One region of the Streptomyces sp. NPDC015139 genome, then DNA from elsewhere that is predicted to be linked to it. Evidence: riboswitches for the same ligand, from Rfam matches in the RefSeq annotation. Region 1 holds a riboswitch; each other region holds the start of a gene.
What was found. Region 1 has a riboswitch for S-adenosylmethionine ahead of thrC (threonine synthase). Riboswitches for the same ligand answer to the same signal wherever they lie in the genome.

Region 1 (6,709 bases):
TTCGCCGGGTCGATGATGCCCTCGGCGACCAGGTCGACGTACTCGCCGGTCGCGGCGTTCAGGCCGTGGCCCGGGGTCAGGTTGCGCACCTTCTCCACCACGACACCGCCCTCGAGGCCGGCGTTGACGGCGATCTGCTTGAGCGGGGCCTCCAGGGCGATGCGCACGGCGTTGGCGCCGGTCGCCTCGTCACCCTCGAGCTCCAGCTTCTCGAAGACCTGGGAGGCCTGCAGCAGGGCCACGCCACCACCGGCGACGATGCCCTCCTCGACGGCGGCCTTCGCGTTGCGGACGGCGTCCTCGATGCGGTGCTTGCGCTCCTTGAGCTCCACCTCGGTGGCGGCACCGGCCTTGATGACCGCGACACCGCCGGCGAGCTTCGCCAGGCGCTCCTGCAGCTTCTCGCGGTCGTAGTCCGAGTCGCTGTTCTCGATCTCGGCGCGGATCTGGTTGACCCGGCCGCCGACCTGCTCCGAGGAGCCGGCACCGTCGACGATGGTGGTCTCGTCCTTGGTGATGACGACCTTGCGGGCGCGGCCCAGGAGGTCCAGGGTCGCGTTCTCCAGCTTGAGGCCGACCTCCTCGGAGATGACCTCGCCGCCCGTGAGGATGGCGATGTCGCCGAGCATGGCCTTGCGGCGGTCGCCGAAGCCCGGGGCCTTGACGGCGACGGACTTGAAGGTGCCGCGGATCTTGTTGACGACCAGGGTCGACAGGGCCTCGCCCTCGACGTCCTCGGCGATGATCAGCAGCGGCTTGCCCGACTGCATGACCTTCTCCAGCAGCGGGAGCAGGTCCTTGACCGAGGCGATCTTGGAGTTGGCGATGAGGATGTACGGGTCCTCGAGCGACGCCTCCATGCGCTCCATGTCGGTCGCGAAGTAGGCGGAGATGTAGCCCTTGTCGAAGCGCATGCCCTCGGTGAGCTCGAGCTCCAGACCGAAGGTGTTGCTCTCCTCGACGGTGATGACGCCTTCCTTGCCGACCTTGTCCATGGCCTCGGCGATGAGCTCGCCGATCTGGGTGTCGGCGGCGGAGATGGACGCGGTGGAGGCGATCTGCTCCTTGGTCTCGACGTCCTTCGCCTGCTCCAGCAGGGCGGCGGAGACGGCCTCGACGGCCTTCTCGATACCGCGCTTCAGAGCCATCGGGTTGGCGCCGGCGGCGACGTTGCGCAGGCCTTCCTTGACCAGGGCCTGGGCGAGCACGGTCGCGGTGGTCGTACCGTCACCGGCGACGTCGTCCGTCTTCTTGGCGACTTCCTTGACCAGCTCGGCGCCGATCTTCTCGTACGGGTCCTCGAGCTCGATCTCCTTGGCGATGGAGACACCATCGTTGGTGATCGTGGGGGCGCCCCACTTCTTCTCGAGGACGACGTTGCGGCCCTTGGGGCCGAGCGTCACCTTGACGGCGTCCGCGAGCTGGTTCATGCCGCGCTCGAGGCCGCGCCGCGCCTCCTCGTCGAACGCGATGATCTTGGCCATGTGAAGTGGTCCCTCCAGGACTGGGGGTGATTCCTTCGGACCGCGCCCGCGCCCGCGACGGACGGCTCGCCGGCCGCGTGGTTCCTTGCCCCACTTGGCCTGCGGGCCTCACCGACCCGGTCCTTCGTTGTCACTCTCACCTTCAGAGTGCTAACGCAATGATTAGCACTCGGCATGGTCGAGTGCAAGCGCCTTCGGGGGTGGGACCCGCCCCGTCGGCCACCCGCGAGCGGCGGGGCCGGGGCATGACGAAGGGCCCGCACCCTGTGCGAGGTGCGGGCCCTTCGTGCAAGAAACGTTCAGGCGCTGAGGCGAACCATGTCGGCCTGCGGGCCTTTCTGGCCCTGCGAGATCTCGAACTCCACCCGCTGGCCCTCTTCCAGGGTGCGGTAGCCGTCCATCTGAATGGCGCTGTAATGGACGAATACGTCCGCACCACCGTCGACCGCGATGAAGCCGTACCCCTTCTCCGCGTTGAACCACTTGACGGTGCCCTGAGCCATGCCTAACTCCCCTATTACTGGCCCTTGCACAGATCCACACTTCGCGGACCCGGGTCAGACCTCACCCCCCATGGGACGGGGGCGTGCGCCGGAACGCGTCGACCGCGGCTGAATGTATCTGTCCAACTGCCGTCTGCAACAGGTCAATCGGACGAGAATTCTGGACGGGGACGGTCCGGAATCTGCCGAGAATTCGCCCGAATTCAGGGCAAGTCGGGCCCCATAAAAGGAGCAAAAGCCGCATAAAGCCCGCGTAGTTTGGCTACTTCTTGTCGGGCCTGCGGCATGAATGCAGGGCTCGTGACCCGAAGGCCACGACCGTGTTCCCCAACTGTACCGCGCTCAATCACGCAGAATTGCCCCCTCCGCTTCTCTCACGGAGGGGGCAATCCGATGAACAATGCGTTACCGCTGTTACCGAAGGTAATGATCGGTCATCCGGTCAGCAGCCGCCGGCCACCGCGGGAATGATCGAGACACCCGCGCCGTCGGGCGTGGCCGTCTGCAGGCCCTGCTCGAAACGCACGTCGTCGTCGTTGACGTAGACGTTCACGAAACGGCGCAGCCTGCCCTGGTCGTCCAGCACCCGGGCGGCGATTCCGGTGTGGTTCTTCTCCAGGCTCTCGATGACCTCGGCGAGGGTCACCCCCTCGGCGCTGACCTCGGCCTGGCCGCCGGTGTAGGTGCGCAGGATGGTCGGGATGCGAACGGTCACGCTCATGCGAGGCCAGCCTCTCGGAAGGAGTCCAGGGTCGGGCGGATGGTGGCGCTGAGGCCGGTGCCGGCCACCGCGTCGAGGGTCTTCAGGCCGTCGCCGGTGTTGAGGACGACCGTGGTCTTCGCCGGGTCCAGCAGGCCGTCCTTGAGCAGCTTGCGGGTGACGCCGACGGTCACGCCGCCCGCCGTCTCCGCGAAGATGCCCTCGGTGCGGGCGAGCAGCTTGATGGCGTCGACGACCTCGGCGTCCGTCACGTCCTCCACGGCGCCGCCGGTGCGGCGCGCGATGTCGAGGACGTAGGGGCCGTCGGCCGGGTTGCCGATGGCCAGCGACTTGGCGATGGTGTTCGGCTTCTGCGGGCGGACCACGTCGTGGCCGGCCTTGAAGGCGGTGGACACCGGGGAGCAGCCCTCGGCCTGTGCGCCGAAGATCCTGTACGGCCTGTCCTCGACCAGACCGAGCTTGATCAGCTCCTGGAGACCCTTGTCGATCTTCGTGAGCTGGGAGCCCGAGGCGATCGGGACCACGATCTGGTCCGGGAGGCGCCAGCCGAGCTGCTCGCAGATCTCGTAGGCGAGGGTCTTGGAGCCCTCCGCGTAGTACGGCCGCAGGTTGACGTTGACGAAGCCCCAGCCCTCGCCGGCCGGGTCGCCGATCAGCTCGGAGCAGAAGCGGTTCACGTCGTCGTAGTTGCCCTCGATGCCGACGAGCTCACCGCCGTACACCGCGGCCATCACGACCTTGCCCTGCTCCAGGTCGTGCGGGATGAACACGCAGGAGCGGAAGCCGGCCCGGGCGGCGGCGGCGCCGACGGCGCCGGCCAGGTTGCCCGTGGAGGAGCAGGAGAGCGTGGTGAAGCCGAACGCGCGGGCGGCCTCCAGGGCCTGGGCGACGACCCGGTCCTTGAAGGAGTGCGTCGGGTTGCCGGAGTCGTCCTTCACGAACAGGCCGCCGGTGACGCCGAGCTCGCGGGCGAGGTTGTCGGCCTTGACGAGCTTCGTCCAGCCCGGGTTGAGGTTCGGCTTGTCGGCCACGTCGGCGGGGACGGGCAGCAGCGGCGCGTAACGCCAGATGTTCGCGGGGCCCGCTTCGATGCGCCGGCGCAGTTCCTCGGTGTCGTACGCGGAGAAGTCGTAGGCGATCTCCAGCGGGCCGAAACACTCCTCGCAGGCGAAGACCGGCCCGAGGGGTACCCGGTGTCCGCATTCGCGACAGCTGAGGGCAGCGGCGGGACCGAGGTCGACGGCGGGATTGCTGGTGCTTGCGACAGTCTGCACAGCCATGGAGGCGAGGCCCTTTCTCCTCATCTTCCTCACGACGCACTTCGCCGTGAGACGGATTTGGCACCTTCCCTAGCCGGGAGCCTCGCGGAGACGATCAGAACTGATCTACGAGTACCGACTGGAGGGTTGCCGGGGCTTCATCGGGCCGTTTCCCTCTGCCCCTCTGGATGAGCGGTATGTGGTTGTCGACGCCGGTGACCCCCGACATGCGATGGTCATCGGCGTTGCTCAAGACTGTAACCGAAGGCCAGGACAGTTGAGATAGTCGTCCGAAGCGCGAGACAACGTGAGGAGCCGCAGACCGTGCTGGAAGAAGTCGAGCGCTGGCTGGCCACCCGCTCCTGGTCCGTGGCCGACCGCCCGCTCCACCGGATCCTGGCCGCCAAGCAGCGGACGGGTCAGACGGTCAGCGTCGTGCTGCCCGCGCTCGACGAGGAGGAGACGGTCGGCGACATCGTCGCGGTGATCCGTCACGACCTCGTCGAGCAGGTACCGCTCGTCGACGAGATCGTCGTGGTCGACTCCGGCTCCACCGACCGCACCTCCGAGGTCGCCGCGGCGGCGGGCGCCCGGGTCGTCCACCGCGACGACATCCTGCCCCGCCTGCCGGCCGTCCCCGGCAAGGGCGAGGTGCTGTGGCGCTCGCTGCTGGTGACCGGCGGGGACATCCTCTGCTTCATCGACGCGGACCTGCGCGAGTTCTCCTCCGACTTCGTCTCCGGGATCGTCGGCCCGCTGCTCACCGACCCCGGGGTGGATCTCGTCAAGGGCATGTACGACCGCCCGCTCGGGGGCGCCGCCGGGCAGGGCGGCCGGGTCACCGAGCTGATGGCCCGCCCGCTGCTGAACATGCACTGGCCGCAGCTGGCGGGCTTCGTGCAGCCGCTCGGCGGCGAGTACGCGGCCCGCCGCTCGCTGCTGGAGCGGCTGCCGTTCCCCGTCGGCTACGGCGTGGAGCTGGGGATGCTGGTGGACGCCCTGCACCTGGTGGGTCTGGACGCGCTGGCCCAGGTGGACGTCGGGGTGCGCAAGCACCGCCACCAGGACGGCCAGGCACTGGGCCGCATGGCCGCCGCCATCTACCGCACCGCCCAGCTCCGGCTGGCCCGGGGGCACCTGGTGCGGCCCTCCCTGACCCAGTTCGAGCGGGGCGAGGACGGTTTCCAGCCGCGCACCTATTCGGTGGACACCGAGGAACGGCCCCCGATGGTGGAGGTCGCCGAGTACACGGCACGCCGGGTGGCCTGAGCGGGGCCGGCCGTGCGGGCACGCCGGAAGAACGGCCGTATACGGCCCCCTTCCGGGGCGGAGCGTACGTTTGAGCGTTTCCGGGCCGGGCTAGGTTGAGGCGTATGGCTTCCACGCACGGCGCTGAGGTGCTGGTCGCGTCCAATCGCGGCCCGGTTTCGTACACGGTGGACGACGACTCGGGCGGGTCGCTGCGCGCCAGGCGCGGCGGCGGCGGGCTGGTCTCCGGGCTGTCGGCCATCGGGCCGGACACGAACGCGGTGTGGGTGTGCGCCGCGCTCGGCGACGGCGACCGGGAGGCCGTACGCCGCGCGGACGGCGGACTCCTGCCCACCGAGGACACCGGCGGCCAGCGGGTGCGGATGCTCGACATCGACGCCCAGGTGCACGCGGACGCCTACAACGGCATCGCCAACTCGGTGCTCTGGTTCGTCCACCACATGCTCTACCAGACCCCGCTGGAGCCGGTCTTCGACGCCTCTTTCCGGCGGCAGTGGGCGGCCTACGAGGCGTACAACCGGGCGTTCGCCGAGGCGCTGGCCGAGGAGGCGGCCGACGGCGCGGCGGTGCTGATCCAGGACTACCACCTGGCCCTCGCCCCCCGGATGCTCCGCCGGCTCCGTCCCGACCTGCGCATCGGCCATTTCTCGCACACCCCGTGGGCCCCGCCGGACTACTTCCGCCTGCTGCCCGACGACATCGCGGCCGAGCTGCTGAGTGGCATCCTGGGCGCGGACCGGGCGGCGTTCCTCACGCAGCGCTGGGCCGACGCGTTCAAGGACTGCTGTCACGCGGTGCTCGGGCCCGGCATCCCCTCGGGCACGCGGATCGGCGTGCACGGGCTCGGCGCGGACGGCGACTTCCTGCGCAAGCGGGCCCACGAGCCGGACGTGGCCGAGCGGATGGCGGCGCTGCGCCAGGAGATCGGCGAGGGACGCCGGACCATCGTCCGCGTGGACCGCACCGAGCTGTCCAAGAACATCGTGCGCGGCCTGCTGGCGTACCGGCAGCTGCTCGACGACCACCCCGAGTGGCGCGAGAAGGTCGTCCACGTGGCGTTCGCCTATCCCTCCCGGCAGGACCTCGCCGTGTACCGGGACTACACGGCCGAGGTGCAGCGGGTGGCCGAGGACATCAACGCGCGCTACGGCACGCCCGGCTGGACCCCGGTCGAGCTGCACGTGAAGGACGACTTCGCGCGCTCGCTGGCCGCCTACCGACTCGCCGACGTGGCGCTGGTCAACCCCATCAGGGACGGTATGAACCTGGTCGCCAAGGAGATCCCGCTGCTGTCCGACGAGGGCTGCGCGCTGGTGCTGTCACGCGAGGCGGGGGCGTACGAGGAGCTGGGCGAGGACGCGATCGTGGTGAACCCGTACGACGTCACGGGCACGGCGGACGCGCTGCACGAGGCGCTGAGCCTGCCGCGCGAGGAGCGGGCGGAGCGGTCGAAGCGGCTGGCCGCCGCCGCGA
Region 2 (6,709 bases), on a different contig from region 1:
GCGGGCCGGTTCCGGCGACGACCGCCGTCCGGCCGGGCAGTACGAGGCCGCCCTTGAGCATGGCCTGCGCGCCGCCCGCCGTGACGACCCCGGGCAGTGTCCAGCCGGGGAACGGCAGCACGCGTTCACAGCTTCCGGTGGCGAGCAGGACGGCGTCGGCGCGGACGGTGATCCCCTCGTCCTGATCCGGGCCCAGCAGCGCGTGCACGGTGATCGGCGCCGGACCGGAGCCGCGCCGCACGCACCACACGTGATGATCCGTCAGGTGGGTGACGCGTCCCGCGGCCCGATGCCGGTCGAGACCGTCCCGCAGCCGCTCCCAGGTGCGCCACTGGTGGTGCAGGGCCTGCGGCCGGCGGGCGCCGAGAGCCGGGGCGGGCTGCCGGTAGAACTGGCCGCCCGCCTGGTCGGCCGCGTCCAGGAGGGTCACGCGGACGCCCCGGGCGGCCGCCGCCAGGGCCGCGGCGAGTCCGGCCGGGCCGGCGCCGATCACGGCGAGACGAGGGTGTTCAGTCATCGTCGTGGCCCGTCCCCTCCTGGCTGCGGATCAGCTGTCCCGGGCGCACGGGCACCAGACAGGCCCGCCTGTTCGGGCGGCCGTCCACGGTGACCAGGCAGTCGAAGCACACGCCGATCCCGCAGAACACGCCGCGCGGCGCTCCGGTGCCCCGCGTGCGGCGCCAGGCCGTCACACCCGCCGACCACAGCGCCGCCGCGATCGTCTGGCCCGGCAGCGCCGGCAGTGGCCGTCCGTCGAACGTCACGGTGAAGGCCTCGCCCGGCCGTGCCCGGGTCAGCTCCATCGGATTCACCGGGCCTCGCCTCCGTCGTCGCACTCGTCCTCGAACCCGTCGTCCTCGAACCGCTCCGGCCGGAACGGTGCGATGTCCTGTCCGGTCGCCCTGCCGGTGAGCGCGTGGGCGATCAACTGCCCGGTACCGGTGGCCAGTCCGATGCCGGCGCCCTCGTGCCCGCAGGCGTGGAACAGTCCGGGCGCCCGTGGATCCGGTCCGATCGCCGGGAGGTGGTCGGGCAGGTACGGCCGGAAGCCCGCGTAGGTCCGCTGGGCGTGCACCCGTTCCAGGAAGGGGAACAGTCCGATCGCCCCGGCCGCGAGCGCCCGCACGGCGGGGAGTGACAACGAGCGGTCGAAGCCGACCCGTTCGCGGGTGGCGCCGATCAGGACGGGTCCCGCGGCCGTGCCCTCCACCACCGGTGAGGCGCGCAGGGCGGCCGAGTCGCTGGCCACGTCGGCCACGTAGTCGGCGGCGTACACCTTGTGCCGCACCATCCGCGGCAGCGGCTCGGTGACCAGGACGAAGCCGCGCCGGGGGAGCACCGGAAGCCGGACGCCCGCGAGCGTGGCGAGGTCGCCGCCCCAGGTGCCGGCCGCGTTGACCACTGCCGACGCGTGGATGTCGCCCCGGTCGGTGCGGACGCCGTGCACCGGGCCGTCCGCCGCGCGGAGCACACCGGTCACCGTGTGGCCGGTGTGCACGGCGGCACCGGAGGCGCGCAGCAGGTGGGCGGCGGCCAGTGCGGGCATCACCTGGGCGTCCTGCGGGTAGCGCACTCCGCCCGCCAGACCGGGGGCCAAGTGGGGCTCCAGTGCCGGCAGTTCATCCGGCCCGACCGGCTCGGCCGTGACGCCGGCGGCACGCTGGCCCCCGGCGAAGCCGGCCAGCGCCGACAGGGCGTCCGGCGTCGAGGCGACCACCAGGCCGCCCTTCGGCTCGTACTCGATCGCCCGGCCCAGCTCCTCGGCCAGCTCGGTCCACAACCCGGCGGACAGCAGGGCCAGTTCGAGCTCCGGTCCCGGTTCCTTGTCGGAGACGAGCAGGTTGCCCTCGCCCGCGCCGGTGGTGCCGCCGGCCACCGGGCCCCGGTCCACCACCCGAACGTCGAGGCCGGCGCGCGCGGCGTACAGCGCACAGGCCGCGCCCACCATTCCGGCTCCGACGACCACGACATCGCAGGTCAGTCGCTTCGCCACATCAGTACTATGTCACATGTCTCTCTCCCTGAGGAGTCCCCGGGTCCCTTCCCGGCCGCCGTGTCGACCCGCCCGGAGTCCCAGGCGTGGACGCCCCCTTGACGTCGTACGGAGCCGGATCGACACTCCAGGGAGGGAATCCTAGTGAACAGGTAGGAAATCATGGCGCGCCTCGAGACGGTCACCGGCCGAGCAGGCCGCACGCCGTTCCGCGCCCCCCTGCTCACCTCCCGCCTGCACATCGATCTGCTGCGCGTCTGCAGCGCCATCAGCGGCCGGCGCTGAGCCGGGCCCCTCGCCCGCACCGCACGAACCGCCCGCCGGTGCGCCCTTCCGCACGCCCAACGACCAGGGGAGACGCATGTCCACCAGTCCGCTCGCCGCCGTCCCGGACGTCCACCGCAGCGCCCCCGCCTTCCGCGGCCGGATCGGCCGGGACGCCCGCAGCGGCCACTACGCCGTGCCGCACCGCTACCGGCTCCATCTCTCGACCGCCTGTCCCGACGGGCTGCGCCTCGCCGTCGGCCACAGCCTCCTGGCCCTGGACGGCAGTTGTCCCGTCACCCCGCTGCCCGCGGTGCCCGACCGTCCCGACGGCGGCCACGCGGCGCTGCTGCCGCTGTACGAGGCGAGCGCCCACCACTACACCGGCCCCGCCCTCGCGCCCGTGCTCAGCGACGACTGGTCCGGACGCATCGTCAGCACCCACGCCCGCGACATCCTGCGCGACCTCGACCGCTTCGCGTACGACGGCGGCACCTGTCTGTACCCGTGCGGAACGGAGTCCGTGATCGAGGCCGTCGAGCGGATGTGCACCGAGGGCATCGAGGGGGCCGCCCAGAGCGCCGGACGGGCCGGAACGGACCCGGCGGAACGGGCCGCCGCCCTGGAAATCCTGCTCGGCGCCCTCGGCCGGCTGGAGCGGCGGCTGCTCGACGCGGAGTACCTGGTCGGCGACCGGCTCACCGCGGCCGACGTCGAGCTGTGGGTGACCCTGGTCCAGCTCGACACCGTGCACCGCTGCCACCTCGACGCCTCCGCGGTCCACCGGATCACCGGCCACCACGCCCTGTGGGCCTACGCCCGCCGCCTGACCGCCCGTCACGCCTTCGGCCGGCACGTCGACCTCGACGGCATCTCCCGCCGCCACCACGGCCGTTGCCGGGGCCTGGAGTCGGCCGGGGCGGCCGTCCAGATCCTGGACTGGGCCGGTCACGCGGCCGACGCTCCGGACGCTTCCCGCAGGTGAGAACGGGCGCCCGGCGTCCACTTCGCGGACGGCCGTTGACATTCCCGCAGCCGACTGCCTTACTTTCCGCTCAGAACGGTCATGAGCGTCAGCGCCAAGCCCTGGCTCGCTGACCGGCAACCCTCGCACCGCGGTGGGGTGCCCCAGGTGACGACCGGACCGGACGACGTTCTCGGTAAGCGCGAGGCCCACGGGCCCGGACAGTGACAGGTGACGCCATGTACGCAAACCCCAGGACGGCCCCGAGCCGCCCCCGGGGCTGCGTACCGTCCGCCCAGCTCCTGGTCGCCGACCGCGCCGTCGATCTGCTCCGCGTCAGCAGCGCACTGTGTACCGCACCGGGCTCTGCCCGCTGTCGGGGCTGACCTCCCGCTTCTCGGCCCCCGCGTTCCATGGGCACACCGTCCGTCCGGTGTGCCGTCGCCCGCCCGGTTCCCGGTCCCGCGCGTACCCGTGTGCCCTCCCGTGCCCCAGTGCCGTAGTGCCGCACACCCGCCCGCCGCCGTCCGGGGCCGTCCGACACCCAGCCGGAGCCCGCCATGAGCGAACCCCCAGGCGCCGCCCTCTCTCTCGCCGAGGCGCCATCGTCCGACATACCGTCAGAACAACGCACCGCACAGCACGTTCAGCCGCTGCGCCGCCCCGGCCGCTGGATCCTCACCGCGATCGTCCTCGTGCTGGTCGCGCAGATCCTGCACGGACTGGTGACGAACCCCTTCTACCAGTGGGACCGCTTCCGCTACTGGTTCCTGCGCCCGACCGTGCTGGACGGCCTCGGTGTCACCCTCGAAGTCGCCGCGCTCAGCGCCGTACTGGGACTGGCCGGCGGCATCCTGCTGGCACTCGCCAGAGTGTCCGCAAGCCCGGTGCTGCGCGCCGTCAGCTGGACGTACACCTGGCTGTTCCGCTCGATCCCGCTGATCGTGGTGCTGATCTTCCTGTACAACTTCGGCGCCCTGTACCGCACGTTGAGCCTCGGCGTGCCGTTCGGCCCCGCCTTCGTCACCTTCGACGAGTCGAAGCTGGCCACCGACCTGGCGATCGCCGTCGTGGGGCTCAGTCTCAACGAGGCGGCGTACGCGGCCGAGGTGGTGCGCGGCGGCCTGCTCTCCGTCGACCAGGGACAGCACGAGGCGGCCGCCGCGCTCGGACTGCCCAAGGGCTACCGGTTCCGCAGGATCGTCTTCCCGCAGGCCCTCAGGTCCATCACCCCGAACTACGTCAACCAGCTCATCGGCCTCGTCAAGAGCACGTCCCTGGTGTTCTACGTGTCCCTGCTCGACCTGTTCGGGTCCGTGCAGTCGATGGGCAACACCTACCCCGGCGACATCGTGCCGCTGCTGCTGGTCGCCACCGTCTGGTACCTGATCCTGACCAGCGTCGTGTCCGTCGTCCAGTTCTACGTCGAGCGGTACTACGCCCGCGGTGCCACGCGCACCCTGCCGCCGACCCCGTTCCAGAAGGCCCGGGCCGGACTCACCGACCTGCGGGCCCGGCTGCGCAGGGAGGCCGCCGTATGACGAGCGCACCCGCCTTCGAGAAGGCCGCCCCCGTCGCGCTGGAGGTGCACGACGTCCACAAGTGGTACGGCACCCACCGCGTCCTCGACGGCATCGACCTGACCATCCGCCCCGGCGAGGTCACCGTGATCCTCGGCCCGTCCGGCTCCGGCAAGTCGACCCTGCTCAGGGTCATGAACCACCTGGAGAAGCCCGAGATCGGCCACGTCAGCGTCGGCGGCGAGCCGATCGGCGTGAAGCGTCAGGGGCAGCACCTGAAGGAGCTCGGCGAACGCGCCATCCTGGCGCAGCGCAGCCGGATCGGTTTCGTCTTCCAGAACTTCAACCTCTTCCCGCACCTGACGGTCCTCGACAACGTCGCCGCGGCCCCCGCCGCCACCGGCAGGCTGACCAGGCCGGCAGCCCGGGAGCTCGCCCGGGAACTCCTCGAACGGGTGGGGCTCGGCGACCGGACCGGCGCCTACCCGCGCCGGCTGTCCGGCGGGCAGCAGCAGCGCGTCGCCATCGCCCGCGCCCTCGCCCTGCGCCCCGGGGTCATCCTCTTCGACGAACCGACCTCGGCGCTCGACCCCGAACTCGTCGGCGAGGTACTGGCCGTCATCAAGGACCTGGCGACCAGCGGCACCACGCTCGTCATCGTCACCCACGAGATCGGCTTCGCCCGCGAGATCGCCGACCGGGTCGTCTTCATCGACGGCGGCCGGATCGTCGAACAGGGCCCGCCCGGGCAGGTGCTGGACCGGCCACGGCACGAACGGACCCGGAACTTCCTCGCCAAGGTGCTCTGACCCGCCCCCCGGCGGCGTACCCACGCCCCCCACGGCACCACCGCACCACCAAACCTCCCTCGACAGCGAGACAAGGACAGCCACGCCATGCCCAGCCACATCTCCCTACGCAGCCTGATACGCGGCATCACCGCGGCGACCGCCGTCGCCACCCTCGCCACCGGGCTCACCGCCTGCGGGGGCGACAGCGAGGCGGCCGCCCGGACCGAGACCACCGGAACGGTCACCGTGGGGCAGCTGTCCAACGGAGCCGCCGAGGAGACCGAACTGAAGGTCTCCGAGGTGAAGTCGATCAGCGCCGAACTTCCCGCCGCCGTCCGCAGGCGCGGCAGGCTCGTCATCGGCGTCGGGGCCCTGCCGTCGGGGTCCGCGCCCCTGAACTTCGTGGGCAGCGACCAGAAGACGCTCACCGGCTCCGAGCCCGACTTCGGCCGCCTGGTGGCCGCCGTCCTCGGCCTCAGGCCCGAGATCAGGAACTCCACCTGGGAGAACCTCTTCGTCGGCGTCGACAGCGGCAAGGTCGACGTGGCCTTCTCCAACGTGACCGACACCGAGGAGCGCAAGAAGAAGTACGAGTTCGCCTCCTACCGTCAGGACAACCTGGCCTTCGAGGTACTGAAGAAGAACACCTGGAAGTTCGACGGCGGCTACGAGAGCCTCGCGGACAAGACGGTCTCCGTGGGCTCCGGCACCAATCAGGAGAAGATCCTCCTGGAGTGGAAGGCCAAGCTGGCCAAGGAGGGCAAGAAGCTCACCGTCAAGTACTTCCCCGACCAGAACTCCATCAACCTGGCGCTCGGCAGCGGCAGGATCGACGCCTTCTTCGGCCCGAACCCCAGCGTCGCCTACCGGGCCCGGCAGACCGCCGACACACCCAACCCCACCCGCAACGCGGGCACATTCTCCGGGGCCGGCGAGACGCTCCAGGGACTGATCGCCGCGACCGCCAAGAAGGACAGCGGTCTCGCCGAGCCGCTCGCCGACGCCATCAACTACCTCATCGAGCACGGGCAGTACGCCAAGTGGCTGGCCGCCTACAACCTCTCCAACGAGGCCGTGGCCAAGTCGGAGGTCAACCCGCCCGGCCTGCCCCTGGACAACTCCTGACGGTCCAGCCGCCCCGACCAGTGACACCGAGCCGAGAAGGGACTCCGCCTCC
Region 3 (6,709 bases), on a different contig from region 1:
GGGAGAGAACCAGCCGTGATCACCGCGATCGTCCTCATCAAGACCAGCGTGGACCGGATCCCCGAGATCGCGGAGCAGATCGCCGCGCTGGAGAGTGTCAGCGAGGTCTTCTCGGTCACCGGCACCTACGACCTGATCGCCATGGTCCGGGTGCGGCAGCACGAGGACCTCGCCGACGTCATCCCGGGAAAGATCAGCAAGATCCCCGGCGTGGAGGGCACCGACACCCACGTCGCCTTCCGCACCTACTCGCAGCACGACCTCGAGGCCGCCTTCGCGATCGGCCTGGACAACTAGGCGCTCAGGTCCACGGCGGCTATGCCGGTTCCCGAGGGGACGTAGAGGCGCCTGCCGCGGACGACCGGGACGTGCTGGTCGTCGCCGGCGCCGTGGCCGAGGGTCGCGCTCCAGCGCTTGCGGCCGTTCAGGTCCAGGGCCCACACCCGGTCCGCGGACCGCGCGTACACGGTGTCGCCGCCGGCCACCGCGCGGGGTTCGCCGGTGGCACCGCGCACGTCGTAGGACCAGGCCTTGGAGCCGTCGGCCGCCCGGACCGCGTACACGGTCGCGGCTTCCGTGCCGATGACGAGGGAGCGACTGCCGGCCGTCATGGTGCCGCTGCCGTAGGCCTCGGTGCGCCACAGCCGCCGGCCGTCCCCGACCCGGAAGCCCTGGCGTACGGCGGCGGAGTCGGCGAACAGGGTGGTGCCCGAGAGCGCCGCGGCGGTCACGTCGGTGCCCGCGGGCACCTGCCACGCGCGTGAGCCGTCCCGCGCGTCCAGCGCCAGCAGCACGTCCCCGTAGCTGCCGGTGCACACCAGGCCGTCCGCCACCACGGGGGTGCCGGTGGGGCCGGCCGGGGTCTTCGCGCTCCACCGGGTGCCGCCGTCGGGGGCGTAGCGGCGCAGTCCGCCCGCGTCCGTGCCCCCGAAGGAGACGAGCACGTCGTCGCCGAGCAGGACGGGCACGGCGTAGCCGTGGTCCCCGAGGGTGCGGGTCCAGAGCGGGTGGCCCGAGGGGCTCACCGCGGTCAGCCGGCGCTCGTCCTCGGCGGGGAAGCCGACCACGCAGTACACCCCCTCACGGGTGGCGACCGGGCTGGAGACGTCGTCGCCGAGCCGGACCTTCCAGCGCCTTGAGCCGTCGCGGGACACCGCGTGCAGCACGCCGTCGGAGGTGCCGACGTAGACGACCGAGCCGTCCGGGGAGAGCGCGCAGCACGGCCCGTCCAGGCCCCCGATGCCGCCCACGTCGTACTGCCAGCGCAGCACCGCGCTGCGCTCGACCGCCGCGGGGGTCGAGGTGAGGGAGTCGCCGTGACTGGCGCTGTGGCTGACGACGTCGGGCCCCCGCTGCCACAGCCACGCCCCGGCCCCCGCCGCCACGGATCCCCCGGCGAGCACCTTCAGCAGCCGCCGCCGGCCGGGAGCGACGGGACCGCGGGGCCGGACGACGGGGCTGGTGGGAGAGGAGGACGAGGCGGGCGTGACAGGAGTGACCGTGGTGGCCTCGGCCACCGAAGGGACGGCGGTGGCCGCCTCGGGAGCCTGGGTCACGGCCGGGCTCGCGCCGGCGACCGGGGTCGCGGAGGCCGGCCCGGACACAGCGGCTCCGGTGGCCGGGTCCGGGGTCGCGACGGACCGGGACGGTTCGGAGGGCGCCGGGGTTACGGATCCGGGCGCGGGCCCGGACGCGGCAGCCCCGGGCGCCAGGTCCGGCATGTCAGCCGGCCGGGGCCGTTCGGAGGTTGCCGGGTCGATGGCAGCGGGCACGGCGGCCCGGGATGCCGGACCGGACGCGACGGACCCGGGCACCAGGTCCGGCATGGCGGCCGCCCGGGACCGTTCGGAGGGCGCCGGGGCAGGGGCGGGCGGGGACAGGTACTCGACGCCGCTGGGGCGGTCGTCGTGCGCCGGGCCGGGGCCGGCGGACGGGCCGTACCAGCCGGGGCGGACGGCGGCGCGCAGGGCATGCGGGGTGAACCCGGCGGCCGCCACCACCTCCGACGGCGTCGGGCGCTCCAGCGGGTCCTCCCGCAGACAGGCCGCCACCAGCGGTCGTACCGCCTCCGGTACGCCGGACAGGTCGAAGTCGCGGGTCAGGATGCGCAGCAGGATCACCGAGTCCTGACCCTCCCCGAAGGGCTCGCGGCCGGCCGCCGCGTGGGCGAGGACCGCGCCGAGGGAGAAGACGTCGCTGGGCGGGCCGACCTGCCCGCCGTTGCGGATCTGCTCCGGCGAGACGTAGCCGACCGAGCCGACGACCGCGCCGGTCCGGGTCAGCGCGGTCGCCTCCAGGGCCCGCACGATCCCGAAGTCGATGACTCGGGGCCCGTCCGGGGCGAGCAGGATGTTGGACGGCTTCAGGTCCCGGTGGATCAGGCCCTTGGCGTGGATGGCGGCCAGCGCCTCGGCGAGCGCCGCGGCGAGCACGCGGACCGCAGGCTCGGGCAGCGCCCCGTGGTCCAGGACGGCGTCCCGCAGATTCGGGCCCGGCACGAACTCCGTCGCCATCCACGGCCGTTCGGCCTCCGTGTCGGCGTCGACGACCCGGGCCGTGAAGGTGCCCTCGCCGCCGACGGTCCGCGCGGCACGCACCTCGTGCCGGAACCGCGCCCGGAAGGTGCGGTCCTCGGCGTGCTCGTGGCGTACGACCTTCACCGCGAGCCGGAGGCCGGTGCGGGACTCGGCGAGGTAGACCTCGCCCATGCCGCCGGACCCGAGTCGGCGCAGGACTTCGTACGGGCCGATCCGTGCCGGGCCGGTTGCGCGCGACTGCACTTCGCACTCTCCCCCGATCGAACTGCTGTCGGGGGGAGTCTATTTGGCCCCGTGGAGCGTCACACCGCCGGGACGCAGCGGCCGTCCTCCGTGCGGTACCGCCACTTCGCGCCGTCGCGGACCAGCTCCTTCACGGCGGTCACGAACCGCGCCACGTGCTCGTCCGGGGTGCCCGCCCCGAAGCTCACGCGGATGGCGTTCAGGGACTTCTCCCCCGGAGCCGCCTCGGGGGCGCCGCACTCGCCCTGGGTCTGCGGGTCGCTGCCCAGCAGGGTGCGGACCAGCGGGTGGGCGCAGAAGAGGCCGTCGCGGACGCCGATGCCGTACTCGGCGGACAGGGCCGCGGCGAAGTGGGAGCTGTTCCAGCCCTCGACCACGAAGGAGATGACACCGACGCGCGGGGCGTCGTCGCCGAAGAGGGACAGGATCCGCACCTCGGGCACCTCGGCGAGGCCCTCGCGGACCGTGCGGACGAGGTGCTGCTCGCGGGCGACGAGGGTGTCCCAGCCGGCCTCGGTGAGCGCCTTGCAGGCCGAGGCGATGGAGTAGGCGCCGATGACGTTCGGGGAGCCGGCCTCGTGACGGGCGGCGCTGTCGTGCCACTCCACGTCCACTCCCCCGTCGGTGCGCCGGGTGACCTTGCGGCTGGCGCCACCGCCCGCGAGGTACGGCTCCGCCGCCCGCAGCCAGTCGGCGCGGCCGGCCAGCACACCGGCGCCGAAGGGGGCGTACAGCTTGTGTCCGGAGAAGGCGACCCAGTCGACGTCCAGTTCGCGGATGTCCACCGGGTGGTGCGGGGCGAGCTGCGCGGCGTCGAGGACGATGCGGGCGCCGTGCGCGTGGGCGGCGGCGGCCAGCTCGCGCACCGGCCACAGCTCACCGGTGACGTTGGAGGCGCCGGTGACGCAGACCAGGGCCGGGCCGTGCGGGTCGCGGTCGGCGAGGGCCCGCTCCAGGGTCTCGACGGCCTGGCGGGGGGTGCGCGGCGCGTCGAGGAAGCTGACCCGGGCGTCCTGCCAGGGCAGCAGGGAGGCGTGGTGCTCGGTCTCGAAGACGAAGACCTGGCAGTCGGCGGGCAGGGCGCGGGCCAGCAGGTTCAGCGAGTCGGTGGTCGACCGGGTGAACACCACCTGGTCGTCCTGGCGGCAGCCGAGGAAGGCGGCGACGGCCTTGCGGGCGTTCTCGAACAGGTCGGTGGAGAGCTGGGAGAGGTAGCCGGCGCCGCGGTGGACACTGCCGTAGTACGGCGCGTAGGCGGCGACGTCGTCCCAGACGCGCTGGAGCGCGGGGGCGCTGGCCGCGTAGTCCAGCGCGGCGTAGGCGACTTCGCCGCCCGTCACGAGAGGAACGGTGACATCCCGCCCCAGAACGGGCAACGGTGCACAAACGGTCTGGTCGGCGGCAGCGGTGGAGACGGACATGGGTGAACTCCCGTGGGCAAGGGGGCATCGCCGCGCGAGCGGACACGGCTCGAGCGCGGTGAAGGGTGAAAGGGGATGCGGAGGCGGGGCTCTGCGGCCCTATCGCATTCGCTTGCTCACGGAAGGCTCCTCGGACGACCAGGACCCCTGGTGTGCGAGGGGTCCGCGCTTGCCGTGGACCTTGCTGTCCACGGCCTGGTCTTCACCCGGGGCACCCCGCCACGGACGGAGGGTTGCCGGACAGTCGGCCGGGGCCTCATGACTGTCACTCATGACCTGGTCCAACATCCTGCCACACGGTCCTCGGCGCGCAAGGCGCGGTCCACCATGCGGACCGCGCCCCGTCTTCGCGCCGGCCGGGCTCAGGCGTTGCTGGCGGCCACCCACCGCTCCAGCGACCGCTTGGCCGCGCCCGAGTCGATCGACTCCCGGGCCTCGGCCATGCCGGCGCGCAGCTGGTCGGCGAGGGGCGCGTCCGTCGGCCGGAGCGCGGCGAGCGCGGCGGCCGAGTTCAGCAGCACCGCGTCCCGCACCGGGCCCTGCTCGCCGTCCAGCAGCCGACGGGCCACCGCCGCGTTGTAGACGGCGTCGGCGCCGCGCAGGGCCTCCACGGGGACCAGCTCGATGCCGACGTCACGGGGGTCGAACGTCTCCTCCGCGACCTTGCCGTCCCGGACCACCCACACCTTGGAGGTGGCGGTGACGGTCAGCTCGTCCAGGCCGTCGTCGCCGCGGAAGACCAGGGCGGAATTGCCGCGCTCGGCGAGGACACCGGCGACGATCGGCGCCATCCGCGGGTCGGCGACCCCGACGGCCTGGGCGCGTACCTTGGCCGGGTTGGTCAGCGGACCGAGCACGTTGAACGTCGTCCGGATGCCCAACTGCCCGCGCGCCGCGGCCACGTGGCGCAGCGAGGGGTGGAACTTCACCGCGAAGCAGATGGTGATGCCGGCTTCCTGGGCGACCTCGGCGACCCGCTTCGGGGTCAGGTTCAGGTTGATGCCGAGCTTCTCCAGGACGTCGGAGGAGCCGGAGGCGGAGGACGCGGCACGGTTGCCGTGCTTGACGACCTGCGCGCCGGTGCCGGCGACGACGATCGCGGACATGGTGGAGATGTTCACCGTCTTGGCGCCGTCGCCGCCGGTGCCGACGATGTCGACGGCCGGGCCGGGCACCTCGATCACGTTGGCGTGCTCGTACATCGTCCGGACGAGTCCGGTGATCTCCTGGACCGTCTCGCCCTTGGCCCGCAGCGCGACCATGAATCCGGCGATCTGCGCGTCGGTCGCCTCGCCGCGCATGATCAGGTCCATCGCCCACGCGGTCTCGTCGGCGGAGAGGTCACGGCCGTCGAGCAGCCCGTTCAGCAGGGCGGGCCAGGAACGGCCCGCCGCGGTGTCGCCTCCAGCGGGGGTCACAGCGCTCATCAGCCGCTCCTCGTACACAGTCCTGCCAGGTCGTACACCACCCTATCCAGCCCGGAGCACGGCGAAGGGCCCCGTCCGCAACCCGGACGGGGCCCTTCGTCGTGGCGTGGCGACGCGGGGATCAGTGGTGGCCGTGGCCGCTCGTGATCTCCTTGTACTCGTCGACGGTCGGCTTCGGGATCTGGTTGTCCTCGCCGTAGTAGGCGTTGGACAGCTTCGCCCGCAGCTTCTGCGTGGCCGGCACCTTGCGCTCGACACCGTTCGCGTCGACCGTCGGGCCGATCTCGGCCGGCGCGTACTGGTTGTGCGCGGTGAGCGTGTGCAGCTGCTCCTGGCTGAGCGGCTCGTGCACCTCGATGAACTCACCGTGCGGCAGCCGCTTGATGATGCCGGTCTCGCGGCCGTGCAGCACCTTCTCGCGGTCACGGCGCTGCAGACCCAGGCAGATCCGCTTGGTGACGATGAACGCGAGGACCGGTCCGACGAAGAACGAGATCCGGACGAACCAGGTGACGTCGTTGATCGACAGGTGGAAGTGGGTGGCGAAGAGGTCGTTGCCACCACCGACCAGACCGACCATGTACACGGTGACCCAGGCGACACCGAAGGCGGTGCGGGTCGGCGCGTTGCGCGGACGGTCCAGGATGTGGTGCTCGCTCTTGTCGCCGGTGACCCAGGACTCGATGAACGGGTAGACCGCGATCGCCGCCAGGACGACACCGAAGAGCACCAGCGGGATGAACACGCCCAGGACGAGCGTGTGACCCCAGAAGTTGATCTCCCAGCCCGGCATGTAGCGGACGAGACCCTCGGCGAAGCCCATGTACCAGTCGGGCTGGGCGCCGGTGGACACCTGGTCCGGACGGTAGGGGCCCATGGCCCAGATCGGGTTGATCTGGGTGACCGCGGCGATGGCCGCGATGACACCGAAGACCAGGAAGAAGAAGCCTCCGGCCTTGGCCATGTAGACCGGCAGCAGCGGCATGCCGACGACGTTCTTGTTGCTCTTGCCGGGGCCCGCGTACTGCGTGTGCTTGTGGTAGATGACCAGGATCAGGTGTCCGACGACCAGACCGAGCAT

Region 2: it holds a riboswitch for S-adenosylmethionine, as region 1 does, so the genes downstream of both, ACF08B_RS01645 (amino acid ABC transporter permease) here and thrC (threonine synthase) in region 1, are expected to answer to the same signal.
Region 3: it holds a riboswitch for S-adenosylmethionine, as region 1 does, so the genes downstream of both, ACF08B_RS15550 (aminotransferase class V-fold PLP-dependent enzyme) here and thrC (threonine synthase) in region 1, are expected to answer to the same signal.

The regions. Positions count from the first base shown of each region.
Region 1 covers NZ_JBIBUW010000002.1:346,399-353,107, forward strand. The annotation lists gene groL (chaperonin GroEL) at 1-1,484, opposite strand, end outside; gene ACF08B_RS06060 (cold-shock protein) at 1,784-1,987, opposite strand; gene ACF08B_RS06065 (MoaD/ThiS family protein) at 2,430-2,708, opposite strand; gene thrC (threonine synthase) at 2,705-3,988, opposite strand; SAM riboswitch class I at 4,006-4,162, opposite strand; gene ACF08B_RS06075 (glucosyl-3-phosphoglycerate synthase) at 4,292-5,236, shown strand; gene ACF08B_RS06080 (trehalose-6-phosphate synthase) at 5,341-6,709, shown strand, end outside.
Region 2 covers NZ_JBIBUW010000001.1:350,110-356,818, forward strand. The annotation lists gene ACF08B_RS01620 (NAD(P)/FAD-dependent oxidoreductase) at 1-517, opposite strand, end outside; gene ACF08B_RS01625 ((2Fe-2S)-binding protein) at 510-812, opposite strand; gene ACF08B_RS01630 (NAD(P)/FAD-dependent oxidoreductase) at 809-1,993, opposite strand; gene ACF08B_RS01635 (putative leader peptide) at 2,156-2,278, shown strand; gene ACF08B_RS01640 (glutathione S-transferase C-terminal domain-containing protein) at 2,355-3,242, shown strand; SAM riboswitch class IV at 3,320-3,430, shown strand; gene ACF08B_RS01645 (amino acid ABC transporter permease) at 3,782-4,762, shown strand; gene ACF08B_RS01650 (amino acid ABC transporter ATP-binding protein) at 4,759-5,550, shown strand; gene ACF08B_RS01655 (transporter substrate-binding domain-containing protein) at 5,638-6,657, shown strand.
Region 3 covers NZ_JBIBUW010000005.1:134,738-141,446, reverse strand. The annotation lists gene ACF08B_RS15565 (rhomboid family intramembrane serine protease) at 1-19, shown strand, start outside; gene ACF08B_RS15560 (Lrp/AsnC family transcriptional regulator) at 16-297, shown strand; gene ACF08B_RS15555 (PQQ-binding-like beta-propeller repeat protein) at 294-2,780, opposite strand; gene ACF08B_RS15550 (aminotransferase class V-fold PLP-dependent enzyme) at 2,840-4,201, opposite strand; SAM riboswitch class IV at 4,362-4,478, opposite strand; gene trpD (anthranilate phosphoribosyltransferase) at 4,564-5,628, opposite strand; gene ACF08B_RS15540 (cytochrome bc complex cytochrome b subunit) at 5,750-6,709, opposite strand, start outside.